DNA from 4 places in the Arthrobacter sp. JSM 101049 genome. Region 3 is predicted to be linked to each of the others. Evidence: riboswitches for the same ligand, from Rfam matches in the RefSeq annotation. Region 3 holds a riboswitch; each other region holds the start of a gene.
What was found. Region 3 has a riboswitch for S-adenosylmethionine ahead of AB8M85_RS11610 (O-acetylhomoserine aminocarboxypropyltransferase/cysteine synthase family protein). Riboswitches for the same ligand answer to the same signal wherever they lie in the genome.
Positions count from the first base shown of each region.

Region 1 (7,482 bases), on a different contig from region 3:
TCTGCTCCGCGACCAGGTCCTGGGGGGGCGTGCGCCCCATGTCCGATGAATTCGACGAGCCTGATTCGGTGTGCGTGAGCGTCACGTCCGGTTCCTTCCCTTTCGGCGCGGTGCAGGTGGTGCGGGCACCGCCGCGTCCCTCCAGTATCCCAGTGATGTCGGCCCACCGGCACGGTGGTGGAGGGGTGGTCGCCGAGCGGGTGTTGTGGCCCGAATGGACCCGGGGACCCTGTCACCTTATGCCCAACGACGACAGAACCAAAGAGACTTATCCACAGGCCGTGTGGACAACCTGTGGGTTGCGCGGCGTGTTGTGTGCACAGACTGGGGACAGGGCTGTGGATTACATCGGGAAGAACAACAAATAGTCGGTCTGACTAGGCGTTATCCATGTGGATAACATTGGGTGGAAAAACTTTTTCCCGCAACATTCACCCCCTACTTGCAGGTTGCGCTCCGGCAGGGGGATGTGTCCACTACGTTTATCCACAGCTGGGGACATCTTGTCCACAGACACGCCGCCGCCTTCGCGCGGCATTGACACCGGCAGCTTCCCGCCGGGACCAGTCGTCGTCTTGCCGGCCCGTGGGGCCCCTGCGATACTTTCGCCATGCCACCGCCGAAAACCCTGCCGACCGCCGTGGATCCCCGTGCGTTCATCGAGGCCCTCGACCACCCCGTCCGGCCGGCCGACGGGCTCGTGCTCCTGGAGATGATGCAGGAGGCCGCCGGCCAGCCTCCGGTGATGTGGGGGCCCACGATTGTCGGCTACGGTTCCTATCGCTACGGCTACGCCAGCGGGCATGAAGGAGAAGCCGCTGCCATCGGGTTCTCCCCCCGCAAGGCCTCCCTGTCGCTCTACGGGCTCACCGCGGATCCCGGTTCCGCGGAACTGCTGGCCCGGCTCGGCAAGCACAAGGTCGGCTCGTCCTGCTTGTACGTCAACAAGCTCGGAGACGTCGACCTGCCGGTCCTGCGCGAGCTCATGGACCGGGGGTACCGCTACATGGTCTCGGGGTCCATCCGGCAGTGAACCGTCCTCCCCGGCACCTGCCGCCCGGTGGCATGATGGGGTGAGACCCGGCACCACGACGGCGGGCCGAGATCCCAGGAGGAGACATGTTCCAGGTCAATGGCGAGGTCATCCTCGTCATCGTCATCACGGCCGTGGTCCTGCTCGTCGTCTTCGGTGCCCTGTCCTGGGTCTTCACGACCCGACCGGCGCGGGCGAGCGAGGCGGAGCAGTACATTGCCCGGCTCAACGACGCCGCGGCGCGCCAGCAGCAACTCGATGCCCAGAAGGCCGAAAAGCTCAGGGCCGCAACGACCGCCCGGGCCGCGCAGGCGGCCAGGCGGTCCCCCGGACGCACCGGCCAGAGCTCGTCGACCGGGCATCCCGGAGCCACCCCGGGCCCGGGGGCGATGTCCAACCCCGACTACGAGAAGGTGCTGCAGCTCGTCCGCGACGGACATCCCGTGGCCGCCGTCAGGAAGATCCGGCACGATACGGGCATCGGCCTGCTCGAGGCCAAGCGGTACGTGGATTCGCTGCGCGGCAGGTGACCGGGCACCGGGCCTAGACGAAGGCCTCGGACTTCAGCGTCCGGAAGGCCGAGCCATGGAAGACCAGAGGTGCGTGGACCCCCTCGTGGGTGGCGTGGGCGTGGACCCGCAGCAAGACGACCTGGTGGTCCCCGGCCGGGATCTCCTGTTCGACGCTGCAGTCGAGCCACAGCGCGGCCTCGTGCAGGAACAGGGCACCGTCATCAGTGGAGTCCAACCGCAGCCCCGCGAAGCGGTCCCCGGACTTCGAGGCGATCTGCCGGCAGACGCCATCGTGCCCCTCGCCCAGGACCGAGACGCCGATCCGGCCGGCCTGCCGGACGACCGGCCAGGTGCGCGAGGTGTTCTGCACGGCAAACATCACCAGCGGCGGGTCCATGGAGACCCCGACGGTGAACGAGGAGGCGACGATGCCCTGGGGTTCCCCGTCGATGATGGTGCACAGCGCGGCGATCCCCGAGGGGTGCTGTGCGAAGGCCTGGCGAAGTGCTGCAGGTTCGAGATCGGTGGACAGTGTCATCTGTGCTACCTCCGGCGTAGGGCACATCACCGGGCCGCGGCCGCGATGGTTGTGCGGTACTTGCCGTCCGGGGGATCCGGGCGGCCGAATCATCACCTGGAGCACCCCACTACCGTGAGAGGGTTGCCGGCCAACGAGCCAGGGCTTGGATGTTGACGCTCTTGATTCACTAGCTACGCTAAGCGGGGCCGGAGCTGCCCGTCAAAGGCCCACGCAATATTTCGCAAGGTGTCGCACGCCGCACGAGCAGAGGGGCCCCGCGCCGTAGCGCGTGGCCCCTCTGGTGCACGGCCGGTGGTCGCCCACCGTTCCGTGGCGGCTACTTCTTCGCGGCGACGACCTGCAGGTCGACAGTTGCGGAGACGTCCTCGTGCAGACGCACCGTGGCCTGGTAGTTGCCGGTCGACTTGATGTGCTCGGGGATTTCCACCGTGCGCTTGTCGATCGAACCGAGGCCGGCGGCCTCGACTGCCTTGGCGATGTCGTCGGTCTTGACGGTGCCGAAGAGGCGTCCGCCCTGTCCGGCCTTGACCGTGATCTTGACCGGCTGGGAGGACAGGGAAGCGGCCAGTGCCTGTGCGTCCTCGAGGGATGCAACGGCGCGGGCGGTGCGGGCAGCCTTGATCGACTCGACCTGCTTCTCGCCACCCTTGGTCCAGGTCAGGGCGAAGCCGCGCGGCAGGAGGTAGTTACGGGCGTAACCGTCCTTCACCTCGATGACGTCGCCAGCGGTACCGAGACCGGTTACTTCGTGGGTCAGAATGAGCTTTGCCATGGTGTTATCCCTTCCTTAGCCGCGGCCAGCGCCGGAGTAAGGCAGCAGGGCAACTTCGCGCGCGTTCTTGATGGCCTGGGCGATCTTGCGCTGCTCCTGGACGGAGACGCCGGTCACGCGACGGGCACGGATCTTCCCGCGGTCGGAGATGAACTTGCGCAGCAATGCGACGTCCTTGTAGTCGATGACGGTGATGTCAGCGGCCTTCAAGGGGTTGGACTTTGGTTTGGGCTTACGGAGTTCAGCCTTAGCCATCGTGGAGCTCCTTTATCTAGTGGAGCCCGCAGAATTCTTCTGCGGGATGGTGAATAAATGGTGGTGCTTTAGAAAGGCGGTTCGTCGGATCCGCCGGTGTTGCCCCATCCCCCGCCGGTGGAGGAGGAAGAAGAGGACCACGGATCGTCCGCCGGCGCATTCCAGCCGCCGTTGTTTCCGCCGGAGTTGCCCCCGCCGAATCCACCGCCGCCCTGGTTTCCGCCGCCGAAGTTGCCTCCGGCATTGCCGCCACCGAAGCCGCCGCCACCTGCGTTGTTGCGCTGGGTGCGGGTGACCTTGGCGGAGGCGTAACGCAGCGAGGGGCCGATCTCGTCGACCTCAAGCTCCATGACGGTGCGCTTTTCGCCTTCCTTGGTTTCGAAGGAACGCGACTTCAGCCGGCCCTGGGCGACGACTCGCATGCCCTTGGTCAGCGTCTCGGCAACATTTTCGGCAGCTTCACGCCACACCGATGCGCGCAGGAACAGCGTTTCGCCGTCCTTCCACTCATTGGTCTGGCGGTCGAAGGTCCGAGGGGTCGAGGCGATGGTGAAGTTGGCCACCGCCGAGCCCGACGGGGTGAAACGCAGTTCCGGATCAGCGGTGAGATTTCCGATGACCGTGATGACGGTTTCGCCTGCCATGGTGCCTCCTAGAGTCGGTTTCTACGAATAGTCCAGGCAGAATTACTCTGCCGCGACCTTCTGGTCTTCCGGACGGGTGATCTTGGTGCGCAGGATCGTCTCGTTGAGCGAGAGCTGGCGGTCAAGCTCGGCGGAAGTAGCCGGGGTAGCGGTGAAGGTGACCACCGCGTAGATGGCTTCTGCCTTCTTCTTGATCTCGTAGGCCAGCCGGCGGCGGCCCCAGATATCAACATTGTCGACGGTGCCACCATCGTTGCGGACGACATCGAGGAACTTGCCAAGAGTCGGTTCCACGGTACGCTCGTCGACCTCGGGGTCGATCAGTACCATCAGTTCGTATGCACGCATGTGAACCCACCTCCTTTGGGCTAAACGGTCACGGTCTTTCCGTAACAGGAGGTTCTGTGCGTTGGCCGCGGCCGTTTCAGGGATCAGAAACGACACAAACAGCCTGAGCCATCCTACCCGATGCCGGTTCCCCCACCCTAACCGGTGGCCGCCGCGGCCGGCAGGGCGCGGACCGCCCTGTGGATGACGGACGGGAGCTCGACGGGCCTCCCCGCTACACCCCCGCCTTGTCATCGAACCCGTCCGCATGCAGCACGTCGGCCAAGCGGCGTTCGAAGACGGGGACGAGGGTAGAGATGTAGGTGTCGGAGATGTGGTGCGCATCCCGGTAGACCAGCACGTTTCCCACCACCGCGGGACAGAAATCGGCGGTGCAGAACCGGTCGCTGAAGTCGAGCAGGCCCACCCGCGGCTCCAGCCGCTGCCCATCGGCGATCCAGGCATCCTCCTCGAAGGCCTTCGCGCGGTCCTGTCCGCACCGGTCCAGCTGCCGCGGGTGGGCTGCCACGCAGTCGCGGGCTCGCTGGTCCCTGCCCGGCCGGGGGGTATCGCGGATCGCGTAGACCGGGATCCCGGCATCCTCCAGCCGGGTCCAATAGGCGGCGACTCCCGCGGCGGGATCGTCGTGGAACGCGGCACCGGTCCAGCCGGCGGTGAGCACCGCATCAATGTCCCCGCGCCGCAGCAGCCGCTCCAGCGTGGCTTCGTTCGCCCCGACGCAGTCGATTTTCCCTTCCTGCTGCCCGGTGCGCACCGCCGCGGTGAAGGCGCACGAGTTCTTCAGGTATGTCACGATCGTCCACCCGTGGTCCGCGGCCACCGGCTCCAGCGCCTTCCACCATTGCACGGCGTGGGAATCGCCGACGAGGGCGATCGTGAACCGTGCCCCTGCGGGGCCGAATTCGCATTCTGGGGTCGTGGCGTCGGCGGGTTCGCCGACGCAGCGGCCCAGCTCCGGCTTGTCCGCAGCCGCCTCCGCGGGCAATGGGACGATCTGCCGGTTGGCCGAGGCAAACGCGGCGCCGGTGTCGATCGATGCGGCGCCGAAGCCCGCCGGCCGTTCGGCAATCAGCGAAGTGGCCGCCTTCTCCTGGGCCGCGGCGACCTGCCGTTGGCCCACGGTGGGCACCACGGCAAAGGCGGCGGTCAGCACGGTGGCGACGGCGCCGGCGGCGAGTGCGCGCGGCGTGCTGTTCGCCACGGGGCGCCAGTGCCTGGCCGGGGTTTCGACGAAGCGGTGGCTGCCCCAGGCCGCCAGCAGGCCCAGGCCCAACAGCCCGACGCTTTCCAGCGGGCCCGGTTCGTTGCCGCCGATGAGGATGAAAAAGGCCAGGACCGGCCAGTGCCAGAGATAGAGCGAATAGGAAACGGCCCCGGTCCACTGGATCGCCGGTACGTCCACCAGACGATGCAGGCTGAGCGGCCCCGAGGTCCGGCCGGCCAGGATGACCGCCATCGTGCCGAGCACCGGCACGGCGGCGGCGAGGCCGGGGAAGGAGGTTCGGTCGTCGTACCCCATGACGGCGAGGCCGATGGCCGCCAGTCCCGCCAGCGCCAGCAGCGAGCGGACGAGGGGCGAGACCAGGGCCGTCGGCAGACGGGGCCCGGTGCCGTCGGCAGACGGGGCCCGGTGCCGTCGGCGCGGCCGGCCAGGGCCAGGGCCAGCAGCCCGCCGGCACCGAGTTCCCACATGCGCGCCGGCGTCACGAAATAGGCCGCCGGATCACCGGTGGAGGTCAGCCAGGCGCCGAAGGCCAGCGAGGCGAGCGTGACGCCCCCGCAGAGCGCCAGCAGCGGCCGGCGCAGGTCCGGCGCCCCGCAGCGGCGGCCCGGCCGGACCGGGACGCGCACCATGGCGAGGGCGGCGATCACCACCAGCGGCCACAGCAGGTAGAACTGCTCCTCGACGCCCAGCGACCAGAAGTGCTGCAGGGCGGTCGGAGGGTTCTCGGCGGCGAGGTAGTCCACGGAACCGGCGGCGAGCACCCAGTTCTGCACGGAGAAGACCGAGGCCAGGGCCTGCCAGCCGATGGTCCCCCACTGGGTGACTGGGGCGAGGGCCAGCGTGCCGACGACGACGGCGGCGATGACCACCAGTGCGGCGGGCAGGATGCGCCGGACGCGTCCGGCCCAGAACGCGGGCAGGTCGATCCGGCCGTCGCGGCGGGCCTCGCGGACCAGGTGGCCGGTGATCAGGAACCCCGAGATCACGAAGAACACGTCGACCCCGACGAAGCCCCCCGGCACGACGCGCGGCTCCAGGTGGTAGGCGACGACGACCAAGACGGCCAGGGCACGCAGGGCCTGGACTTCGGGCAGGAACGTGCGGGACGGGGCGTGCTGCGAACTCATGCCCGTGAGCACAGCACGCCCAGGTGAATCGCCGGTTACGCAGGGGTGGATGTCGTGCGGCGATCCGCAGTGCACCCACCGCCGGACCGCGTGGCGGGCTCAGGCGGTGAAGAACCCCTCGGCGACCCGGGCCAGGCGCAGCGGGTCCTCCACGGCGCACATCTCCCGGGCGGAGTGCATCGACAGCAGGGCGATGCCGACGTCGACGGTGCGGATGCCCAGCCGGGTCGCGGTCAGCGGGCCGATGGTCGAGCCGCAGGGCATGACGTTGCTGGAGACGAATTCCTGGTACGGCACGTCCGCGTCGGCGCAGAGCCGCGCCCAGAGCCCGGCGCCGACGGCGTCGGTGGTGTAGCGCTGGTTGGCATTGATCTTCAGCAGCGGGCCGCCGCCGAGGACCGGTCGGTTGGCCGGGTCGTGGCGTTCGGCGTAGTTCGGGTGCACGGCATGCCCGGCGTCGGCGGAGACGCAGACCGAACCGGCGAAGGCCCGTGCGCGCTCCTGCACCCCGCCGCCTGCGGCGTCGACGATGCGTTCGAGCACGTCCTGCAGGAACGGCCCGGAGGCGCCGGAGCGGGAGGCCGAGCCGACCTCCTCGTGGTCGAACGCCGCCAGCACGGCGATGTGTCCGGCCGTGGCGGCCCCGGTGGACCCGGCGTGGTCGAGCAGTGCCCGCAGCGAGGCGTGCACGGAGGAGAGGTTGTCCAGCCGGGCGGAGGCCAGGAACACGTCGTCGGCGCCGAAGACCTCCGGGGCCTGGGCGATGGTGGTGGTGATGTCGTATCCGCTGATCGTCTCCGGGTCGACCCCCGCGTCCGCGGCCAGCACGGCCAGCAGGTCCGCCTCGGAGGGGTTGCCCAGGCCCCAGACCGGGTTCGCGTGGGCCTGCTTGTCCAGGGTGAACCCGTCGTTGACGGCACGGTCCAGGTGGATCGCCAGCTGGGGGATGCGCAGCAGCGGGCCGGTGCGCACCAGGTGCTCGGCACCGTCGGCGGTGACCAGCCGGCCGGCGAGGATCAGCTCGC
Region 1 is NZ_JBGFFC010000006.1:5,536-13,017, forward strand. Features, by position in the region: gene dnaB (replicative DNA helicase) at 1-40, opposite strand, end outside; gene AB8M85_RS14500 (DUF1801 domain-containing protein) at 611-1,033, shown strand; gene AB8M85_RS14505 (hypothetical protein) at 1,120-1,563, shown strand; gene AB8M85_RS14510 (flavin reductase family protein) at 1,577-2,083, opposite strand; SAM riboswitch class IV at 2,135-2,250, opposite strand; gene rplI (50S ribosomal protein L9) at 2,403-2,858, opposite strand; gene rpsR (30S ribosomal protein S18) at 2,874-3,113, opposite strand; gene AB8M85_RS14525 (single-stranded DNA-binding protein) at 3,182-3,757, opposite strand; gene rpsF (30S ribosomal protein S6) at 3,800-4,105, opposite strand; gene AB8M85_RS14535 (SGNH hydrolase domain-containing protein) at 4,320-5,306, opposite strand; partial or broken gene AB8M85_RS14540 (hypothetical protein) at 5,412-5,624, opposite strand; partial or broken gene AB8M85_RS14545 (acyltransferase family protein) at 5,819-6,457, opposite strand; gene AB8M85_RS14550 (M18 family aminopeptidase) at 6,557-7,482, opposite strand, start outside.
Region 1: it holds a riboswitch for S-adenosylmethionine, as region 3 does, so the genes downstream of both, AB8M85_RS14510 (flavin reductase family protein) here and AB8M85_RS11610 (O-acetylhomoserine aminocarboxypropyltransferase/cysteine synthase family protein) in region 3, are expected to answer to the same signal.

Region 2 (7,482 bases), on a different contig from region 3:
GGAGGACCACGGCTACACCAGCGTCTTCCTGGGCGGTGCCAACTCCGCCTTCGCCGCGAAGGACACCTTCCTGCGCGGCCACGGCTACTCCAAGGACATGGGCCTGGCCGACTGGCGGGCCGCCGGCGAACCGGCGAAGAACTTCCGCAGCGACTGGGGCCTGAGCGACGGACGCCTCATGGCCCACGCCAAGGAGCAGATCGACCAGCTGCACGCCCGGGCAGAGGATACCGGGCAGCCGTTCAACCTCTCCATGCTGACGCTGGACACCCATGAGCCGGTGCACATCTACGACTACTGCGATGTGGATACGCGCAGCGAGGTCACCTCGGCCTTCTTCTGCTCCATGACCCAGGTGGCCGGATTCGTGGACTACATGAAGGACAAGGGCTACCTCGAGGACACCGCAGTGGTGATCATGGGCGACCACCTCAAGCACATGAGCGCCGGCGACGCCTTCCACGAGCAGCTGGACCACCACGAGAACCGGACCATCTTCAACCGGATCTGGGTTCCGGGCGAGAACCAGAAGAAGCCGCTGCGCCCCCGGGTGGACCAGCTGAACATGTACCCCACGATCCTGGAGGCCGCCGGCCTGACCCTGCAGGAGCGTGCCGCCGGGTTGGGCGTGTCCGCCTTCGCCCCGACCGTCCCGGCAGGTTCTGCGCAGGCCATGGAACCCGAAACGTACAGCGACCTGCTGAGCTCGCGTTCCGCCCGCTTCTACGCCCAGGTCTGGGCCGGGGAGGACTCCGCCCGCTAGGAGGAGTCCTGGACCTGGCCGACGGGAGACTGCGTGCGCGAGCCGCGCACCGTCGTCGTGCAGCGTCCTGCCCTATGATGCACCCATGCGCAGCAAGAGCCTCTGGCCCGAAATCCTGATCGTCCTGGGGCTCTCCCTGGGGCAATCCGCCGTCTACGCGATCGTGTCGCTGGCCGACAAGCTCAGCCGAGGACCGTTGTCCGGCCAGACCACCACGATGAACAACGCGCTGAGCGACCGGCAGTACTTCGACCTGACCTACCAGCTGCTGGACATCGTGTTCGCGCTGGTCCCCGTGCTGCTGGTGTTCTACCTGTTCCACCTGGCCGGGCGCAACGGCTTCCGGGACCTGGGGTTCGACCTGCGCCGTCCCGGGCGCGATGCCTGGCAGGGCGCGGGGCTGTTCGTGCTCATCGGCGTCGGCACCCTGGGCGTCTACTGGCTCGGGCGCACGCTGGGGGTGACCACGGCAATCGTCCCGGAGGCCATGGCCCCCTATTGGTGGACCATCCCGGTGCTGCTCTTCTCGGCGATCCGCCACGGGATCCTCGAGGAGACCATCGTGGTCGGGTACCTCTTCGACCGGCTCCGGAGGCTGGGCTGGGGGACGTGGCCGATCATCCTGGCCAGCGCGGTGCTGCGCGGCAGCTACCACCTCTACCAGGGCTTCGGGCCGTTCCTGGGCAACGCCATCATGGGGGTGGTCTTCGGCTGGGTCTACACCAAAACCGGCAGGGTCATGCCGCTGGTGGTGGCCCATGCGCTGCTGGACACCGCGGGGTTCGTCGGATATTCGCTGATTGGCCCGGCCATCGGTTTGGGGACGTAACCCGAGAGAGCCTAATGCATGTAGGCAGAAACCAACATGATGTAGGCTGAGGGTATGAAACGCGAACCCCTCAGCCGTACCCGGCTCGTTGGCGCGGCCGCAGAACTCGCCGACCACGACGGCTTCGCCGCCGTCACGGTGACGGCACTGGCCCGCCAGGTCGGTGTGAAGCCCGCCAGCATCTACTCCCATGTGGAGGACCTCGCGGCCCTGCTCGAGGGGATCCACGAATTGGCCCTCGGCGAACTCGCCGACCACGTCGCCGGTGCCATCGCCGGGCGGTCCGGCCGCGACGCACTGGCCGGCATGGCCCAGGCCCACCGCGACTACGCGGGGCGGCACCCGGGCCGCTGGGCGGCCATGCAGCGTCCTGCCGGACCCGCCGTTGCCGGCTCCCCGGCCGCGCGGAAGATCGTCGAGTACACCTGGGCGGTCCTGCGGGCCTATGGGCTTCCCGAGCCAGAACTGGTGCACGCCACCCGATTCGTCGGGGCCACCATCAACGGGTACCTCGCCCTGGAGAAAGCCGGTTCCTTCGAACACCGCGCCGAACACACCGACCTGTCCTGGCAACGCGCCGTCAACGCGCTGGACCGGGCCCTGCAGACGTGGACCGAAGCCCACCCGGAAGGAACAGCATGATCACCACCACCCCCACCCCCGACCTCGTCCACGGCGTCGCCGACCTCGAGGAGACCGCCCGCGGGCTGCGGCCCCACCGGCTTCCCGCCTGGGTGCGCCGGCAGTATCCGGAGCCCCAGCTGATGGCCATGGAAACGCAGCCCTCCGGCGTCCGGGTCGCCGTCCGGACCACGGCGACGCACATCGAACTGGTGACGCACCCGGCACCGGTCGTGTATCCCGGAACCGAGCGGCCCCGGGGGCGCATCGACGTCTTCGTGGACGGCGAGTTGAGGTTCGGCGATGAACTCCGGGGTGGGGACGCCACGGAGGTCGACCTCGCCAGCGGTGCCATGCGGCAGGTGCCCGGGCCATCGCACACCACGGTCGTAGAAGGGCTGCCGACGACGACGAAGGCCGTCGAGTTCTGGCTGCCGCACAACGAGTCCCTCGAACTGGTCAGCCTGGCCTCCGATGCCCCGCTCGAGCCGCTGCAGCATCAGCGGCCGCTGTGGATCCACCACGGCAGCTCCATCAGCCAGGGGTCGAACGCCGCCTCGCCCAGCCAGATCTGGCCGGCGGTGGCCGCCCGCCGAGGCGGCGCCGAGCTGGTCAACCTCGGCCTCGGCGGCAGCTCGTTCATCGACCCGTTCATGGCGCGGGTCATCCGCGATGCGCCGGCGGACTACATCAGCGTCGCGTTCGGCATCAACGTCGTGAACCTGGACGCGTTGCGTATCCGCACCCTCGTGCCCGCGATCCACGGGTTCCTGGACACCATCCGCGACGGGCACCCGACGACCCCGCTGGTGCTCATCTCGCCGATCTTCTGCGGCATCCACGAGGAAACCCCCGGCCCCGGCGCCTTCGACCCCGCCAGCTTCGCCACGGGACAGGTCAAGTTCATCGCAACCGGCACCCCCGGGGACGAAGCCCTGGGGCGGCTGACGCTGCAGGTGATCCGCCGTGAAATGCGCTCGCTCGCCGAACGCCGGGCCGACGATGCGAACCTGCACTACCTCGAGGGGACGGACCTGTACGGCGCAGCGGACGCCGCCGACCTGCCGCTGCCCGACAACCTGCATCCGGACACCGCCGCCCACCGGCTGATCGGTCAACGCTTCACGGACTATGCCTTCGCCCCGTCCGGCCCGTTTGGGGGAGTGGAGGGATAGCGGCCGCCCGCAGCGAGACGTCGTCGGGACCCATCGGTCACGTCCGGACCGGCGCCCTCCAGCAGGTGCTGTCCTCCACCAACTGCCGGCCTCCCCAAGGACAGAGAACGACGGCGACCCAGGGGCCGCCGTCGTGCACTGACTGGAGTGGTGTCTTTGGTGGTGGTACCGGACCGGTGGCCGGATCAGAGGGTGATGGACCCCTTCGGAGTCTCGAAGGTCACCGACATGATGCCCGGGGTGCCGTTGGGCGCCTCCCACTCGACGGCGACATCGCCCAACGGCGACTCGGACGGGGTGCCCAGCCAATCCCGGACGCGTTCGACCGAGCCGGCGATCGTGATCCCGGAGATGCGGCTGTTCGGTTCCAGCGCCTTGGAGGGGTGCAGGTGCTCGGTTCCGTCGTCCCAGCGCAGCATGTACGGGACCTGGGGATCGGCGATCAGGCCCTTGATGCCGATCTGCTGCCAGGTCAGCTCCTGCCCGTCGGGGAACTTGCGGTTGCCCGGCACGGACGAGCGACCCAGCCGCTCCTCGAAGGGCACCAGGTCGTCCACGCAGACGCACCAGCCCATCCAGCCGCCTCCCATCTCGGAGCGGGCCCGGACGGCCTGCCCGAACGGCGCCTTGTCGGAGGCGGGGTGGTCCAGGACCTCCACGACCTCCAGGTACTGGGTGTTCAGCAAGGGGAAAATGACGTTCCTCGTGCCAAAGCGGGGGTGTACTCCGCCCTTGACGGACTCGATCCCCAAAGTCTCGGCTACTCGGGCAGCCGTGGCGGCCAGCCCATCTGGTCCGCATGCGTATGAAACGTGATCCAACCTCATCATGCGTTCATGATGGCACTTTGTGAGGTGCGTCTCGACTTAGGGCGCCCTAAGTCGTTCCGGATGCGTATTTCCCGGTAGCGACGCGCGCGAATGTTGCGGCCGGCGTCATATTGCCCACAGCCGGGTTGCGGGCAACCGCGCGATCGAGAACACTGGAGGCAGGTCATGAGCGCCAGCGTGAAACCCCGGTTTGCTGGCCGGCAACCCTCCACTCGCGGTGGGGTGCCCCGGGTGAAGACCTGGTCCGCCTCCACAAGGAGCACGGGCAAGCGCGGGTCACCTCCCGGCACTCCCCGCGGGGACGCCGCGGAACAGGGACCCCTGAGCAGTAGAAGGGGACAACACATGTCTTCAGCACCATGGTCTTTCGAAACCCGCCAGGTCCACGCCGGGCAGACCCCCGACTCGGCCACCGGGGCGCGGGCCCTGCCGATCTACCAGACGACCTCCTTCGTCTTCCCGAGCGCCGAAAGCGCCGCGGCACGCTTCGCCCTGCAGGAACTCGAACCGATCTACACGCGCATCGGCAACCCCACGCAGGAGGCGGTGGAGAACCGCATCGCCAACCTCGAAGGCGGAGTCGGCGCGCTGCTGCTGGCCTCCGGGCAGGCGGCCACCACCTTCTCGATCCTCAACGTCGCCGGCGCCGGGGACCACATTGTGGCCAGCCCCAGCCTCTACGGGGGGACGCAGAACCTGCTCAAGCACACGCTGGCGCGGCTGGGCATCGAGGTCACGTTCGTGGCCGACCCCGACAGGCTCGACGAGTGGCGGGCCGCCGTCCGGCCGAACACCAAGGCCTTCTTCGGCGAGGCGGTCTCCAATCCCCGCCAGGACGTCCTGGACATCGAAGGCGTCAGCTCCATCGCCCACGACGCCGGCGTCCCGCTGATCGTGGACAACACCCTGGCCACCCCCTACCTGATCCGTCCCATCGAGTGGGGCGCCGACATTGTGGTGCATTCGGCGACCAAGTACCTCGGCGGCCACGGCACGGCCGTGGCCGGGGTGATCGTGGACTCGGGCAACTTCGACTTCGCGCAGGATCCGGACAAGTTCCCGGGATTCAACACCCCGGACGAGTCCTACAACGGACTGGTCTTCGCCCGCGACCTCGGCGTCGGCGGCGCCTTGGGCGCGAACCTGGCCTTCATCCTCAAGGCCCGCGTGCAGCTGCTGCGGGACCTGGGATCCGCCGTCGCCCCCTTCAACGCCTTCCTCATCGCCCAGGGCCTGGAGACCCTCAGCCTGCGCATGGAGCGGCACGTGGAGAACGCGCAGAAGGTCGCCGAGTGGCTGGAGGCGCACGCCCAGGTCGACTCGGTGGCCTTCGCCGGGCTGGCCTCGAGCCCCTGGTACGACCGGGGTCGCAAGTACGGGCCGAAGGGCATTGGCGCCGTGTTGGCGTTCGAGATCGCCGGGGGAGAGCCCGCCGGTCGCGCCTTCGTCGACGGGCTGGAACTGCACTCCAATCTGGCCAACATCGGCGACGTCCGCTCGCTGGTGATCCACCCGGCCTCCACCACGCACTCCCAGCTCAGCGAGGCCGAGCAGGTTGCGGCGGGCGTGAGCCCGGGGCTGGTGCGGCTGGCCGTGGGCATCGAGCACATCGATGACATCCTCGCCGACCTCGAACTCGGCTTCGCTGCAGCGGCCGCTGCCGGCGATGCCGAACCGGTCGAAGCCCAGACCGCCCGGTGACCCCAGGGGTCGGCAACGTGACGGAACAGGTCCGCACCGGCAGCGCGCCGGTCATCCGCGACGGCATCCTCAAATGCGTCCCGATCGGTGGCTACCGGTTCGAGACCGGCGGATGGCTGCCCGAGGTGATGATCGGCTACGAAACCTGGGGGACGCTGAACGCCGACGCCTCCAACGCGGTCCTGTTGCTCCACGCGCTGACCGGGGACACCCACGTCTCCCGCGGGCACAGCCGCGAGGACGGCTGGTGGGATGGATTCGTCGGCCCCGGCCGCACCATCGACACCGACCGGTTCTTCGTCGTCGCCCCGAACATGGTCGGCGGCTGCTACGGCTCGACCGGCCCGTCCAGCCCCGACCCGGACGGGCGGCCCTGGGGCTCGCGCTTCCCGTTCACGACCGTCAGGGATTCGGTGCGCACCGAGGCCCGGCTGGCCGACTACCTCGGCATCCAACGCTGGCACTCCGTCGTGGGCGGTTCCCTCGGCGGGGCCCGGGCGCTGGAGTGGGCCATCGAATACCCCCAACGCGTCGCGAGCTGCGCGGTGATCGCCGCCACGGCCGTGGCCTCGGCGGAACAAGTGGCCTTCGGGCAGATCCAGACACAGGCCATCCGGCTGGATCCGGCCTTCCACGGTGGCGACTTCTATGCGGACGCCGCTGCGACGGGCCCCTCGGAAGCCGGACACGGCATCGGACCGGTCCAGGGCCTGGGCATCGCCCGACGGCTGGCCCACATCACCTACAGGTCTGAACCCGAGCTCGAGATCCGCTTCGGCCACGAGGGGCAGGGCGAGGAGGACCCCTTCGGCAGTGCGGACCACCAGCGCGGCCGCTACCAGGTCGAAAGCTACCTGGACCACCAAGCCGGCAAGCTGGTCACCCGCTTCGACGCGAATTCCTACATCGTGCTCACCGAGGCGCTGGTCGGACATGACGTCGGACGCGGCCGGGGCGGGGTCGACGCGGCCCTGCGCCGTGCCGAGGGGGTGGAGTTCTTCATTGCCGCCGTGGACAGTGACCGGCTCTACGTTCCCGAACAATCCGAACGCCTGGCCGCGGCGCTGCCGGCGGGTCCGCCGGTGCACTACATCAACTCGCCGATCGGGCACGACGGCTTCCTGACCGACATCGAGCAGCTGAACCAGGTGCTGCGCGCCGGGCTCTACGCCTGACCCGGGCGTCCGTCCAGCCGCCCGGGTCTAGTCGGAGTCGTCCTGTGGGTCCCCGGCGCCGATGCTGTGGTTCGCCGCGACCGGTGCGAACGGCATCGCCTCGGGCCGTTTGGCGGTGATGCCGTCTCCGCTGGACTGGTGGCGCAGGCGGCGCAGGACCCAGGGCGCGAGGTGGGTGCGTGCCCAGACCAGGTCCTCGCGCCGGGCGGTCCGCCACGGCTTCGGTTCCGAAGGCCGGGTTTCCAGGGGCTTGAGCTCATGTTCGACATTGAGGGTCTCGAGCACCATCATCGCAATCGTGTGGTGGCCCAGTGGGGAGAAATGTAGCCGGTCGGGGGCCCACATGCGCGGCTCGTGCAAGTCGCGCAACGCCCACATGTCAGCGACG
Region 2 is NZ_JBGFFC010000001.1:60,736-68,217, reverse strand. Features, by position in the region: gene AB8M85_RS00340 (LTA synthase family protein) at 1-763, shown strand, start outside; gene AB8M85_RS00335 (CPBP family intramembrane glutamic endopeptidase) at 849-1,592, shown strand; gene AB8M85_RS00330 (TetR/AcrR family transcriptional regulator) at 1,647-2,234, shown strand; gene AB8M85_RS00325 (GDSL-type esterase/lipase family protein) at 2,231-3,388, shown strand; gene AB8M85_RS00320 (VOC family protein) at 3,574-4,218, opposite strand; SAM riboswitch class IV at 4,380-4,496, shown strand; gene AB8M85_RS00315 (bifunctional o-acetylhomoserine/o-acetylserine sulfhydrylase) at 4,564-5,919, shown strand; gene AB8M85_RS00310 (homoserine O-acetyltransferase) at 5,937-7,094, shown strand; gene AB8M85_RS00305 (SGNH/GDSL hydrolase family protein) at 7,122-7,482, opposite strand, start outside.
Region 2: it holds a riboswitch for S-adenosylmethionine, as region 3 does, so the genes downstream of both, AB8M85_RS00315 (bifunctional o-acetylhomoserine/o-acetylserine sulfhydrylase) here and AB8M85_RS11610 (O-acetylhomoserine aminocarboxypropyltransferase/cysteine synthase family protein) in region 3, are expected to answer to the same signal.

Region 3 (7,482 bases):
ACCCGGGCACAGATCCTGGCCCAGTTGGACGTGCCCATGACGACGACGCAGCTCGCCTGTGCGCTGGACCTCGCCCCGGCGACGGTCAGCACGCATTTGAAGGTGATGTCCGCGGGTGGGCTGGCCGCCTCGCTGCGGACCGGGCGCGAGGTGTTCTACCGGCGCGCGGACGTCGGCGAAAGCCTGCTGGCGGCCCGCTGACCGGACGGCGCCCCGGTGAGGTCCTGCACGTCGGGGGTCCCGGCCACGTCCCCGGGTTCGGGCACCTCGAGCAAGTCGGCGTCGATCTCCACGACCTGACCGTTCTCCACGTGCGGGTGGCGCAGGTCCAGCAGCGAGCCGACGACCAGGCGGATCAGGGTCCCGTGGGCGACGACGACGATGTTGCTTTCCGGGTTCGCGGCAATGATCCCGCGCAGGGCCTCCAACGCCCGGGCGGTGACCTTGTCCTCCGGTTCGGCGGTGGCCAGCAGCCGCGCCACCTCGGCCCGGTCCATTCCCTCCACGACCCGGCCCTCCCCTTCGCCGTAGTGGCGTTCCTGCAGGTCCTGCACGGGGGCTATCGCCTCGAGTCCAAGCTGCCCGCCGATGATGGCCGCGGTCTCGGCGGCCCGCCCCAGGGGCGAGGAGACCAGTAGGTCCCAGGCACCGCCGTCGTGCCCCAGGCGTTCCAGCTCCCCGGCCGCGGCCCGGGCCTGGGCACGTCCGGCGTCGTTCAACTCGATGTCGGTCTGGCCCTGAAGGCGCCTCTGGGCGTTCCACGCGGTTTCCCCGTGGCGTACCAGTGCAATGCGTGCTCCCATGGGTCCCACCCTACCGGCCCCTGAGGACGCCACGCGGCGAAACATTCTTGGCCGGGCGGCACGGGTTTGCCACCATGGAAGGAACCATCCCGAGCGGCCGAGAGACCTGGCTTGTCGACGCCGCAGCAACCACCGGAATCCACCGGCGCGGTGCTACCGCCAGGACCGATGGAGCGCAGCACGAACCGCTGCACGGTTCCGCGGGACCGCACCATGGGCGGGATCGGCACCAGCCGGAAACCAACCTCGAAGGAGCCAACGCCGAGATGTCGGATCACCAGTTCGGATTCCGCACCCGCGCCCTGCACGCCGGGGGCACCCCCGATGCCGAGCACGGCGCCCGCGCGGTGCCGATCTACCAGTCGACCTCGTTCGTGTTCAAGGACACCGACGATGCCGCCAACCTGTTCGCCCTGCAGAAGTACGGCAACATCTACTCCCGGATCGGCAACCCCACGGTCGCCGCGTTCGAGGAGCGGATCGCCTCGCTGGAGGGCGGAATCGGGGCCGTGGCCACCGCCTCGGGCATGTCCGCGGAGTTCATCACGTTCGCCGCGCTGACCCAGGCCGGCGACCACATCGTGGCCTCCTCGAAGCTCTACGGTGGCACCATCACCCAGCTGGACGTGACGCTGCGCCGCTTCGGTGTGGACACCACGTTCGTGGACAGCAACGAGGCCGCCGACTTCGCCGCCGCGCTGCGCCCGGAGACCAAGGCGCTGTACACCGAGGTCGTGGCCAACCCCTCCGGGGACATCGCCGACCTCAAGGGTCTGGCCGCCGTCGCCCGCGAGGCCGGCATCCCGCTGATCGTCGACTCCACGCTGACCCCGCCGTACATCCTGCGCCCGATCGAGCACGGGGCGGACATCGTCATCCATTCGGCCACCAAGTTCCTCGGCGGACACGGCACCACGCTCGGCGGCGTCGTCGTCGAATCCGGCCGGTTCAACTGGGGCAACGGGAAGTTCCCGACCATGACCGAGCCGGTCCCCTCCTACGGCAACGTGTCCTGGTGGGGGAACTTCGGCGAATACGGGTTCCTGACGAAGCTGCGCTCCGAACAGCTGCGCGACATCGGCCCCTCGCTGCCCGCCCAGTCGGCCTTCCAGCTGCTGCAGGGCGTCGAGACGCTGCCCCAGCGCATGGACGCCCACCTGGCCAATGCGTACCGCGTCGCCGAATGGCTCGAGGCCGACCCGCGCGTGACCTACGTGAACTTCGCCGGCCTGCCCTCCCACCCGCAGCACGATCGGGCCAGGGACCTGCTGCCCGGCGGCGTCGGCTCCGTGTTCAGCTTCGGCGTCGCCGGCGGCCGGGAGGCCGGTGGTCGGTTCATCGAGGCGCTGCAGCTGGCCAGCCATCTGGCCAACATCGGCGACGCCCGCACCCTGGTCCTGCACCCGGGATCGACCACCCACCAGCAGCTCAGCGCCGACCAGCTCACCGCAGCCGGCGTGCCGGAGGACCTGATCCGCCTCTCGGTGGGGCTCGAGGACGTGGAGGACATCATCTGGGACCTGGACCAGGCGCTGACTGCCTCCCAGCAGGCACCAAGCAGCACGGAGGCAGCCGCTACCGCGACCGGGGATGGGGCCGCCTGCGCAGTCCCGGCAGGCGCCGGCGAGCAGATCGGAGCGGGCAAATGAGCACCGATACCATGCAGCGCAGCTGGGTCGGACCCTCGGCCCCCGAGCGGCTGAACATCCTGCGCTCCACGCGGTCGATCGCGATCGTGGGCGCCTCCGACAAGACGGCCCGCGCGTCCTACTTCGTGGCGACGTACCTGAACAGCTCCACGGGGTACGACCTCTACTTCATCAACCCGATCCTCGCGGCGAAGGGCGCCGAGATCCTCGGCCACCCGGTGTACGCCTCGCTGGCGGACCTGCCCGTGGCTCCTGACCTGGTGGAGGTCTTCCGCAAGGCCGAGGACACCCCCGGCATCGTCGAGGAGGCGCACCAAGCCGGCGCGAAGACCGTATGGCTGCAGCTGGGCATCTGGAACGAGGAAGCCGCGGGGTTGGCCGAGTCGTACGGCATGCACGCGATCATGGACCGCTGCGTGAAGATCGAGCACGCGCGCTTCCACGGCGGCCTGCACCTGGCCGGGTTCAACACCGGCGTGGTCTCCTCCAAGCGGCAGGTGCTTGCGTAACTATCCTGGCCGGTGTCCGCGCTCCACGGCACGACGCTCCCAGCACGACGGCGGCCCGTCACCCCTGCACGGGGTGGCGGGCCATGGCGCGTCCCGGGCATTTCAGAGGGCGACAACCGGTCCCCTTCCGAAAACGCTACGGAGATATCGGACCGCCACCCGGCCTGCCGCCCCGATGAGGGCCACGGCCCCGAGCGCGGCCAGGGGAACCGCCTGCACCAACCCGTAGCCCGGGGGCGTGTCATGGTGGCCCGTGATGCCAATGCCGATGAGTACCTGCGGCAGCGGCGACATGAGAACCGCCACCAGCAGCAGCACCAGGACCCAGCGGGACGTGGGCCGCGAACCGCCGGGTCCGGCCCAGAGGCAGGCCAGCAGAAAGACCAGGGGCATGGCGAAGACCAGGACAATCTCGGCGGCCGTATTGACGGCCAACCCGTGACCCAGCAGCGCCGGGGCCACCGTCAACATCCCGAAGCCTGCCGTCGAGCAGACCAGCACGGCCCGCCACACGGTATTGAGTCTCCCAACGCTCCAGAGGGCGATCGTTGCGGCGATGCACAGCAACGCCACCCCCTGGAGCAGGGCCGCCACCGGCTCGCCGATCCAGGCCGGGCCCGGCAGCACCGAGGTGTAGAGCTCGTGCTCCTGGCCGGCCACGCACGCTGGACCGTACAGCTCGTCCAGGCAGGGAGCCCAGCGGGGGATCTCGGCCAGCCCACCGGCTACGCCGGCAACCAGCAACAGGATCCCGGCCAGGGACAGTTGGCCCACGCTGGGCTCCCGGGGTGTCCCGGCAATCGGGGCAGGCGGGGCGGTTGAATCGGCTGCTCCCTGCGCCATGGCGACCTCCGGAACGCGTGATCCCGGCGCCGAGGTCCGGCAGCCGTGACAGCGAACGCTATCCCCGACCACGCAGGTCGTCAATGGACGCCCCCACGGCTCGAGCCGCCGCACGGTCCGCGGCAGAACCCGCTACAGATCCTCGCGCGCCGCCATGAAGGTGTAGTCCCAGGCACGGACCCCGTCGGCTTCATCGGAAGCCGCGGGGGTGCGGTGCAGGTCGCGGGCACGATCCAGAACCTCGCATACCTCGGCGAAGACCCGGTCCGCCTCCTGCTGGGTGAGCCGGAGCGTGCCCAAGCTCAGGTCCCCCTTCGCCTCGGCTTCGCGGCCGGTGGCGAAGTTCGGCGCCCAGGCCGTCACCTTGGCGACCATCTCCTGCTGGTCCAGCGTCAACTGGTCCAGGTACGCGGCCAGCGGGGCCTCGTCCTCCGGGCCGATCGGGGTCTCGGGCGAACCCACCTTGTAGGACTGCACGGCGCCTTTCCATACCCGGTCGCGCCGGTCGCGTGCGAATTCGGGGGCTTCCTGGACGAAGCCGGCATCGGCGAGCGTGCGCAGGTGGAAACTCAGCGTGTTCGCCGCGACCCCGAGTTGCCGGGCCAGGTCCGTGGCACGGGCGTATTCCTGGGCGCCGAGCACGGCTACGATCCGGCGGCGCAGCGGATGCGCCATGGCCTTGAGCATCGGCGAGGTCATGACCTTCGCGTCGAGGTCCGGTGCGCGCGGGGGCTGGCGGTCGTTGTCCATGGGAACAGTCTACAAACCCGCCGCATAAATTGCGCAATTTATCTTGCGCAATTAATCGTGCGGATCTATGCTCGACGCATGGACCCCCTCCCGAACGATCCCGCGGCTCCTGCGTCCGCCCCACCGGCCGCGCCCCCGAAGGCCCAGCGCCCCCCGGCACTCTGGCGCAACCGCGACTACCGCTGGTGGCTGTCCACCGACACGTCGACCGGTCTCGGCCGGGCCCTGCACAACTTCGCCGTCCCGTTGCTGGCCCTCTACGTCACCGGCGACCCGGCCCAGGCCGGCATCGTCGCGGCCATCGGCCAGGTCGGCCGCCTCGTCGCCACCCTTCCCGGCGGCGTCCTGGCCGACCGGCACGACCGCCGCCGGCTCATCCTGCTCGGCACCGCCAGCGGTGTCCTGGTGGCCACCGCACTGGCAGCCTTCCAATACACCGGGCTACTCGGCTTCTGGCTGCTCACCGCACTGAACCTGCTCATGAACGTGCGCAGCGGCCTGTTCGACGGCGTCCCGAACGCAGCGTTGAAGGCCGTCGTGGAACCGCGCTCCCTCGGTTCGGCGATGTCCGCCAACCAAGGCCGCGACGCCGTGGTGAGCCTGGCCGGTGGCCCGGTCGGCGGCGTCCTGCTGGTCATCGGCCATGCGGTGCCGTTCGCCGCGACTGCCCTGCTGAACGTGTTCGGGCTCCTCTCGGTGCTGCGCGTCCGCGCCGATCTGCGCCCCCGCCGCGATGCCGCCGACGCCGCCGGCGCGACAGGCCCGGGCGGCGCGGGCAAACCGGCAGGGCACGACGGCGGGACCTCCACTACCCGCGCCGGCTACCTCCGCGAGGCGTGGGAGGGCTTCGCCTGGCTGCTGCACCGCCCCGAGTTGCGCGGGGTCATGGCCATCTCCACGATCGTGAACCTCGGCATGAACGCCGCCGTCACCTCCGTCGTGTTCGGCCTGCAACAGCGCGGCGAGTCACCGGCGACCATCGGCGTCGCCACCGCCTGCGTCGGGGTGGGCATGCTGGCGGGGGCCGTGCTGGCCCCGCCGCTGGTCCGGCGGGTGCCCACCGGCTGGCTGGGCGCCGTGGGGTTGGCCGCGTGCTCCGGTGCCGTGGCGGTCCTGCCGTTCGTCCACACGGTTCCGGCCATCTGCGTCGTGCTGGGTGCGAGCATGTTCGCGGCCCCGGCCATCAACGCCTCCCTGCTCGGCTATTTCACGGTCGCCGTGCCCACGCATCTGCTGGGCCGGGCGAACAGCGCGCTGGACCTGTTGGCGATGGGCGCGGTCCCGTTGGCCCCACTGGTCGCCGGTTTCGGCTACGCGGCCTGGGGGTGGACCGGGGTCCTGGCCCTGTGCGCGGGGATCTGTGGCATCGCCGTCGTCCTGGCGTTCTGCACCCGCCGGCTCCTGGCCATCCCCGCCTCCGACCGGTGGGAGGACCACGCCGCGGCCAACGCCCGCGAGGCAGCGCTCAGGCGTTGACGTCGGTTCCGATCCGCCGGTTGGCCAGCACGGGCAGGAACTGGCGCACCTCCTCGACGCGGCGCCGGGTCACGTCCACGGTGACCAGGGCCTCGGTCTCGTCGTCGAGGAAGTCCACCGGGATGCCCAGCGGGTCCAGGATCGCCGAATGGCCCACGGTGTTCGTCGAACTGGTCCCGGCGGCGGCGATCCAAACGGTGTTCTCCACGGCGCGCGCCTTCAGCAGCGTCTCCCAGTGGTCGATCTTGTGGTCGCCCTTGAACCAGGCGGCTGCCACCAGGACCACATCGGCGCCGGCGACGGCCAGCCGACGCGCCATCTCGGGGAAGCGGATGTCGTAGCAGGTCATGATGCCCACGTTCAGCCCGCCGATCTCGAAGACCGGCACGGCGGAGACGTCCCCGGCCTTGATCCGGGTGGACTCCTGGTAGGAGAAGGCGTCGTAGAGGTGGATCTTGCGGTACGTGCCCAGAATCCGCCCGGTTCCGTCCACGACCACCAGCGTGTTGTAGGGCTGGGGTTCGCCGCTGGGCTCATAGCCGCCGGCAACGATGGCCACCCCGAATTCGGCGGCCAGCAGCGAGACCTGCTGGACGAACGTGCTCCACTCGCGCTCGACCGCGGCGGCCAGGTCCCCCTCGACCTTGCGCACCGTGAACATCGTCTCCTCGGGGAAGAGCACCAGCTCGGCGCCCGCGTCCTTGGCACGCGCCACGATCCGGCGAACCACCTGCAGGTTCTCCGCGAGCACGCCGCTGGGCGAGAACTGTCCAACACTGATCTTCATCGCTTCTGCCTTCCGCTGCGGGTCCCTCCAGCGTACCCACGATCGACCGAATGGTGGATGGCCCACCGGCTACCTCTCCGTAACGTTTGGAACGTGAAGAAACCACCACCCAACAAGTGGGCCGCCCTGGCCGTCCTGGCCGCCGGCCTGTCGATGATCGTGCTGGACGGGACCATCGTCGGCGTCTCGCTGCCGACAATTATTTCCGACCTCGGCCTGGACCTGGGCGACGCCCAATGGGTCAACAGCCTCTACTCCGTCGTCCTGGCGGCACTGCTGCTGACCGCAGGACGCCTCGGCGACCGCCTGGGCCGGCGCAAGCTGTTCGTGATCGGCGTCGTCCTCTTCGTCGCGGGCTCCCTGGTCGCCGCGGTTGCCGGATCCCCGTCCGCCCTGATCGCCGGACGCGCCCTGCAGGGGGTCGGCGGGGCCGCCGTGCTCCCCTCCACCCTCTCCAGCGTCAACGCGACCTTCCGGGGCCGCGACCGCGCCGCCGCCTTCGGGATCTGGGGTGCGGTGATCTCCGGCATGGCGGCCGTCGGCCCACTGCTCGGCGGCTGGCTGACCTCCAGCGTCGACTGGCGGTGGATCTTCCTAGTCAACCTCCCGCTGGGGGCTCTGGTGCTGCTCGGCACCTGGCTCTTCGTCCCCGAAACCAGCGGGGC
Region 3 is NZ_JBGFFC010000003.1:464,247-471,728, forward strand. Features, by position in the region: gene AB8M85_RS11600 (ArsR/SmtB family transcription factor) at 1-201, shown strand, start outside; gene AB8M85_RS11605 (histidine phosphatase family protein) at 156-803, opposite strand; SAM riboswitch class I at 885-978, shown strand; gene AB8M85_RS11610 (O-acetylhomoserine aminocarboxypropyltransferase/cysteine synthase family protein) at 1,070-2,452, shown strand; gene AB8M85_RS11615 (CoA-binding protein) at 2,449-2,961, shown strand; gene AB8M85_RS11620 (hypothetical protein) at 3,064-3,735, opposite strand; gene AB8M85_RS11625 (ArsR/SmtB family transcription factor) at 3,937-4,554, opposite strand; gene AB8M85_RS11630 (MFS transporter) at 4,633-6,030, shown strand; gene AB8M85_RS11635 (carbon-nitrogen hydrolase family protein) at 6,020-6,817, opposite strand; gene AB8M85_RS11640 (MFS transporter) at 6,875-7,482, shown strand, end outside.

Region 4 (7,482 bases), on a different contig from region 3:
CTGGTCCAGCCGCGGCAGCCGGGCGTAGGTGGCCGCCCCGGCGAAGCGCGGGATGCGGGAGGAATCGATGGGCCCGATGTTCCCGTTGGCCTCGATGCGGATCTCTTCCATGGTTCTCCTTCGCGGCGGGCGCCGGCCGACCGACGACCCCGGTTGCCCAATAAGATACATTTGTTGCTCTTCATGCTATTTGTGGTCCGCGGCACAGTCAAGGAGCGCGGTGTTGCCCGGCAGGACCACGGCGCAGTACGACCGGGTAGTACGACTGCGCAGTACGACGGCGGTCCGCGGCTCCCAGCCTTGCCCCGCCCCGCCATCGGGTCAAGACCGCCCGCCGGCCCGCGCGTGCGGCAGATCACGCCGGGAACGGACCTTGTCCTCTTGCGCCCGCGCGCCGTCGGCGTAGTGTTCCACCTCGTGAAGAAAACAGCGGGCCCGCGCCCCGCCCCGGGCCGTGGCCACCAGCACCCCATCCGGCGCCGCCTGGGCAGCTGGCTCATGGAGGCCGGCATCGCGCGTCCCGACGCCCCGGGACAGGCCCCTCCGCTCCACGGCACCGGACAGGCCTGGTGGAAGGTCATGTGCCTCTCCGGCCTGGACTACTTCTCCACGCTGGGGTACCAGCCGGCCATCGCCGTGCTGGCAGCCGGCGTGCTCGCCCCGCTGGCCACGCTCGTCCTGGTCATCGTCACCCTGGGCGCCGCGCTGCCGATCTACCGCAGGGTCGCCGTCGAAAGCCCGCACGGGCAGGGCTCGATCACCATGCTCGAACGGCTCCTGCCCCACTGGAAGGGCAAGGTCCTGGTCCTGGTACTGCTCGGTTTCGCGGCCACGGACTTCATGATCACCATGACGCTCTCCGCCGCCGACGCCACCGCCCACATCATCGAGAACCCGTTCACCCCGGCCTGGTTCGAGGGCAAGAACGTGCCGATCACCCTGGTGCTGCTGGCCCTGCTCACGCTGCTGTTCCTGCGCGGATTCACCGAGGTCATCTCGCTGGCCGTCGTGATCGTCGGAGCCTACCTGGCCCTGAACGTCGTCGTGCTGGCCTCCAGCCTGGCGCGCATCGCGGCCGCCCCCGGGCCGGTGGGCGACTGGTGGACCACGTTGACCACCAGCCACGGCAGCCCCTGGCTGATGGTGGCCATGGCGCTGCTCGTCTTCCCCAAGCTCGCCCTGGGCCTGTCCGGGTTCGAAACCGGCGTGGCGGTCATGCCGCAAATCCGCGGCCGCGCCTCCGACACCGAGGCGGATCCGGCCGGGCGGATTGCCGGTGCCAAGCGCTTGCTGACGACGGCGGCCGTCACCATGAGCGTGCTGCTGGTCATCTCCTGCGTGGTCACCACCTGGCTGGTCCCGTCCGCCGAGCTGCAACCGGGAGGCGCGGCCAATGGGCGGGCCCTGGCCTACCTGGCGCACGAGCAGCTCGGCGAGGGATTCGGCAGCGTCTACGACCTCTCGACCATCCTCATTCTCTGGTTCGCCGGGGCCTCGGCGCTGGCCGGGCTGCTGAACCTCATCCCGCGCTACCTGCCCCGGTTCGGCATGGCCCCGGAGTGGGCGCGCGCCAACCGGCCGCTGGTGCTGGTCCTGGTCGGGATCGCCGTGCTGGTGACGCTGCACTTCCGGGCCAGCGTCGACGCCCAGGGCGCCGCCTACGCCACCGGCGTACTGGTGCTGATGACCTCCGCGGCGGTCGCCGTCGCCCTCTCCGCCCGGCGCCGACGCCAACGCGTGCGCACGGTGGCGTTCTCCGCCGTCGTCCTGGTCTTCCTCTACACAACGATCGCCAACGTGGTCGAGCGGCCCGACGGCCTGCGCATCGCCGCCCTGTTCATCGCCGCGATCCTGTTCGTCTCCTTCATCTCGCGCTTCCGCCGCTCCACCGAACTGCGGGCCACCACGGTGAAGTTCGACGACACGGCCGACGCCCTGCTCACCGCGGCTGCCGCGGCCGGCCAGGTCTCGCTGATCGCCCACGAACCGGTCAGGTTTAGCGCGGAACGCTACCGCCACAAGCTCGAGCATGCCCGCATCGCCAGCCACCTGCCCGAGACGGCACGGCCGCTGTTCATCGAGATCACGCTCGGTGACTACTCGGACTTCGCCCAGGACCTGCTGGTGCGCGGGACAACACGCCACGGCTACCTGGTCCTGGAGGCCACCGCCCCGTCGATCTCGACGGCCCTGGCGGCGATCTGCCTGCGGATCCGCGATGAGTTCGGCACCATGCCGCACCTGTATTTCCGCTGGACCGAGGGGTCCCCGGTGCGGAACCTGGCGGCCTTCCTGCTGCTGGGCCAGGGCGAGATCGCACCCCTGACGCGGGAGGTGCTGCGCGAGGCCGAACCCACTGTGCAACGACGACCCTGGATCCATGTGGGCTGAGGCCACGGCGGCCCGCCCGCCCTGGCCTACGCTGAGGGGGTGACGCATCCAGCCAGCGAGACCACCACCGACCATGCGGTGCGCCGGATCACCGTGACGACGGCGAGGCCCTTCGAGGCGCTGCGCCGGGATTTCGAGGCCACGGTCCCCGCGCTCGACCTCGGGGCGCTCGAGCGGCAGGCCAGCCGGGGTGCCACCTGGGGCGAGCTCGAACGGTCGGCCGGATACGGCGCGGCCTACGACCTCTGCCGCTTCTGGACGCACGATCCGTCGGCCCTGCTGCACCTGGCCGGCAACGACGCCCCCAGCCGCACGTACCTCATCGGCAACCTGGCCATGGCGGCCCGGCTCTTCCGCATCGAGCCCGGCACGGCGCTGCACGCACCGCTGCGCATCGAGCTTCACGTCGACCGGAAGGGGGCCACCGTACTGTCCTTCGACCAGCCCGGCTCCCAGCTGGCCGGCTACGGGCTCAACAAGGCCACGCAGGCCGGCTACGAGCTGGACCGGCTGCTCGGGGACCTGCTGGAGGCACTGGGCCTCCCCCGCCCGGCGGCCCTGCGACGCTGAGCCGGTGCGGCGCCGCCAGACGGATCAGCGTGAGGCCGCCGGAACCAGCGTCCAGAGCACGATGGCCTCCTCGTCGGTGGGGTTGATCCACGAATGCGGCTCGCGGCCCGGGAAGGTCAGCGAATCCCCGGCGCGGAGCTCGAAGCGCTCGTTGGCGAAGATGATGATGAACGTCCCGGCGACCACGTGCAGGACCTCGACCTCGCAGTCGACCGAGTACAGCTCGGTTTCGCCCTCCCCGCGCGGTTCGATGACGGCCCGGATGACCTGCAGCCGCTTCTCGGACCGGCTGGTCATCAGCCGCTCGACGATGCCGTGGCCGCCCAGCGAGATCCGCGGTGCGCTGTCCAGGCGGACCACGTGCGTTTCCGGTTGCGCGAACAAGTCGCCGATCGAGACCGAGAGCACCTGGCAGAGCGTGACCAGCGAGGCGACCGAGGGCGAGGTGAGGTCGCGTTCGACGCGGGAGAGGAAGCCCTTGGTCAGGCCCGTGGACTCGGCGACTTGCTCGATGGTCATGCGCTGGGCGTGGCGCGCGGCCCGGATCTTCGAACCGATCGCCAGCGGGATGTTGCTGGGCTCGACGGGCAACGCCTTCATGGGTGGGATACTCCGTGTCGTGGTTTGCGCGGTGGGCGGAGGTGGCGCGCCGGTCAACCAACCGGCCACGACTCCGTCACACAGCATAGGCCAATTGACGTGTTAGCCAGCTCACTTTAGCCTAGGGTGCAACAGGTGTTTACTTCTAAGCACCTACCGTTCCCTTCCCATCGATAAGGCCCCCTTATGGAATTCATCAACATCGTGATCGTCATCGCGTACCTCCTCGCGATGCTCGCGTTCGGCTGGTGGGGCAAGTCCCGCACCCGGAACAGCAGCGACTACCTGGTCGCCGGGCGGCGCCTCGGCCCCTTCCTCTACACCGGGACCATGGCCGCCGTCGTGCTCGGCGGCGCCTCCACCGTCGGCGGCGTCGGCCTAGGCTACAAGTTCGGCCTCTCGGGCGCCTGGCTGGTCATCGCCATCGGCATCGGCGTGCTGCTGCTGAGCCTGCTCTTCGCCCCGCGCCTGCAGCGGCTGAAGATCTTCACCGTCTCCCAGATGCTCACCCTGCGCTACGGCTCGAAGAACGCCACCAACGCCTCGGCGATCGTCATGCTCGCCTACACGCTGATGCTCTGCGCCACCTCGACCGGCGCCTACGCCACGATCTTCGTGGTCCTCTTCGGCTGGGAACGCTGGCTGGCCATCGCCGTCGGCGGGATCATCGTGCTGGTCTACTCGACCATCGGCGGCATGTGGTCCATCACCCTGGCCGACCAGGTCCAGTTCGTCATCAAGACCATCGGCGTGTTCGCCCTGATGCTGCCCTTCGCCCTCTCGGCGGCCGGTGGCTTCGGCGGCATCTCCGCAGGGATCCCCGAGCGGGCCCGCGACGCGTTCTTCAGCTGGGACGGGATCGGTGCGCAGACGATCATCACCTACTTCGTCGTCTACACCCTGGGCCTGCTCATCGGCCAGGACATCTGGCAGCGCGTCTTCACCGCCAAGACCCCGACGGTCGCCCGCTGGGGCGGGTCGACCGCCGGCATCTACTGCGTCCTCTACGGCATCGCCGGCGCCGTCATCGGCATGTCCGCCCGGGTCGCACTGCCCGGCATCGACATCGAGAACCTGGGCAAGGACGTCGTCTACGCGGAGGTGGCCATGAACCTGCTGCCCGTGGTGGTCGGCGGCATCGTGCTGGCCGCTGCCGTCGCCGCGATGATGTCCACGGCTTCCGGTGCGCTCATCGCCGCCGCGACGGTCGCCCGCAACGACGTCACGCCGTTCGTGGCGAGCTGGTTCGGCAAGAAGATCGAGGTCAACTCGGGGCGCAACCCCGAGCACGACGTCGCGGCGAACCGCTACTGGGTGCTGGGGCTGGGCGTGGTGGCCATCGTGCTGGCGATCGTGGTCAACGACGTCATCGCGGCCCTGACCATCGCCTACGACATCCTGGTCGGCGGCCTGCTGGTCTCCATCCTCGGCGGGCTGCTGTGGAAGCGCGGCAACGGCGTGGGGGCCGCACTGTCGATGGCGGCGGGAACCATCGTCACCCTGACGACCATGATCGTGCTGGAAATCGGCGCGGAGGAGAAGTTCGGCGGCGTCTACGCCAACGAGCCGATCTACTACGGCCTGGCCTCCTCGCTGGTGGTCTACATCGTGGTCAGCCTGCTCACCCCGGCGACCCGGCCCGAGGTCTCCGCCCACTGGTCCGACCGGGTCTCCGGGCGGGTGGAAGCAGAGGGCGTCCCCGCAGGCCGCTGAGCGGGGCGGGGCACCGCCGTCGTGCCCTGTCCCCGGCCCCGGTGGGCCCTGAGCACCCCCAAACCGGCTAATCCCGCCTGTTACGGCAGGCGGGTTTAGCCGCGCCCACACTGGGATGCAGCGGTGGTGGCGCCGGACACAGCTTGGGTCGCGCGTCCATCCGCGTTAGGCTGGAAAGAGCTTCATGAGACGCGGGCAACAGCTCCGACTACCCGCGCACCAACCCCAGGTTCGCGGGTGGTTCGGATGAGGAAGCGGCCCGCACGACAACGTGTCGGGTAAGAACGCACGAAAGGAAATCCGTGACGCACAGCGTCTCCGTTCTTCCCATATTCGATTCGATGCTCGGCACCGTCTGCCTCAACGTAGACGGCCAATGGGAGCGCTTCATCGCCCCCCACCCCAAGGACCTCGACCATGCCCTGGCCAACACCGCTGGTCGGCCGGTGTGGGACCACGAGTCCTGCGCCCTGACGGTCCGCGTCCCCCGCGCCGGTCGTTCCGACGGCGAGGCCCAGGTGTTCTTCCTCGAACGCCTCCCCGTCCGCGAACACCGCGGCTCGGCTATGATGGTTGGCTGAAGGGGAGTAGTTCCACACCCCGCCCGCACTCGGACCGCTGGCCCCGGTGCGGGCGACAGAGGATCTGTCGACATACTGACCGCCACGATGCGGTCCGGCACTCCACCCGGCGGCACCGCCGGGCGAACGAGACCTTCGGCCCGCTGGTGGCGGTCCGGGGTTCGTTGCATCCGCAGCCCTTTGACCGGCGCCCCCGCCGCAGCGCGGAAACTACGAACCGATTAGAGGACCCCCGATGACACCGGTTGCGCCGATGCCAGTGCCCCCGCCCGCCGACGACGATCCGCCCGCCTCTGCCGGGACCGCGGCCGAGCCCACCGCCGCCGATATCCGCAGGTGGCGCAAGTACCTGGCCGATGAACGCGCCGAGGCGGCGATCTACGATGCCCTGGCCTCCCGCAAGGACGGCGAGGAACGCCAGATCCTGCTCGGCCTGGCCGCCGCGGAAAAGCGCCACGAGGAACACTGGGCGGGCCTGCTCGGCGATGAGGTCGGCAAACCGGTCCGCCCGTCCGCCAGGCGGATCATGCTGCGTTTCATGGCCCGCAACTTCGGCTCCGTCTTCGTCCTGGCCCTGGCCCAGCGCGCCGAAGGCGCTTCCCCCTATGAGGACGACGCCGATGCCACCGCGACCATGGCCGCCGACGAGCTCGTCCACGAAGAGGTCGTCCGCGGTCTGGCCACGCGGGGGCGCAACCGCCTCTCCGGCAACTTCCGTGCGGCGGTCTTCGGCGCCAACGACGGACTCGTGTCCAACCTGGCGTTGGTCATGGGCATCGGCGCGACCGGAGTCTCCAGCGCACTCGTCCTGTTCTCCGGCATCGCCGGCCTGCTCGCCGGGGCGTTGTCGATGGCCGCCGGGGAATACGTCTCCGTCCGCTCGCAGCGCGAACTGCTCACCGCCTCGCAACCCACGCAGGTCACCCTGGTGGCCGCCCCGGATCTGGACCTGCAGGCCAACGAGCTGGTGCTCGTCTACCGCGCCCGCGGCATGAGCCGGGAGGCCGCCGAGCACCGGGCGGCCGAGCGCATGGGCAAGTTCACCTGCGACTGCGACCCGTCGTTGTCACTGCAGCCCGAACTGCCCGACACCGGGGACGACGAACACGAGGCCCTCGGATCGGCCTACGGAGCGGCCGGTTCAAGCTTCTGCTTCTTCGCCTCCGGGGCGCTCATCCCGATCCTGCCCTACCTCTTCGGGCTCACCGGCCTGCCCGCCGTCATCGTCGCCCTGGTCCTGGTCGGCCTGGCCCTGCTGATGACCGGCGGCGTCGTCGGGCTGCTGTCCGGTGCGTCGCCGCTGAAACGCGGGCTGCGCCAGCTGGCCATCGGCATGGGCGCCGCGGGCGTGACCTACCTGCTCGGCCTGCTGTTCGGCAGCAGCGTGTCCTGACCGTCCTAACCCGGCCGGTCAGCTGGCGCGGCGCATCCGGCGCGCCGGAACCTCCGGCCGGCCCGTGGCCGGGCCTCCGGTGGGCTTCGGCTTCGGCTGGTCCGCCGCCGCGGCCGCGGCGGGCTGGGGCTCCGCAGCCGGGGCGGCCTTCAACGGCCGGCCCGACTTCGCCGCGGCAATGGCCTCGCGCGAGGGCAGACGCGGGGGCGAGGCCGGTGGTCGCGGTGTGGCCCC
Region 4 is NZ_JBGFFC010000002.1:785,203-792,684, forward strand. Features, by position in the region: gene speB (agmatinase) at 1-111, opposite strand, end outside; gene AB8M85_RS08885 (amino acid transporter) at 499-2,391, shown strand; gene AB8M85_RS08890 (hypothetical protein) at 2,431-2,961, shown strand; gene AB8M85_RS08895 (helix-turn-helix domain-containing protein) at 2,986-3,561, opposite strand; gene AB8M85_RS08900 (sodium:solute symporter) at 3,748-5,274, shown strand; SAM riboswitch class IV at 5,455-5,565, shown strand; gene AB8M85_RS08905 (hypothetical protein) at 5,577-5,855, shown strand; gene AB8M85_RS08910 (VIT1/CCC1 transporter family protein) at 6,091-7,248, shown strand; gene AB8M85_RS08915 (SRPBCC family protein) at 7,267-7,482, opposite strand, start outside.
Region 4: it holds a riboswitch for S-adenosylmethionine, as region 3 does, so the genes downstream of both, AB8M85_RS08905 (hypothetical protein) here and AB8M85_RS11610 (O-acetylhomoserine aminocarboxypropyltransferase/cysteine synthase family protein) in region 3, are expected to answer to the same signal.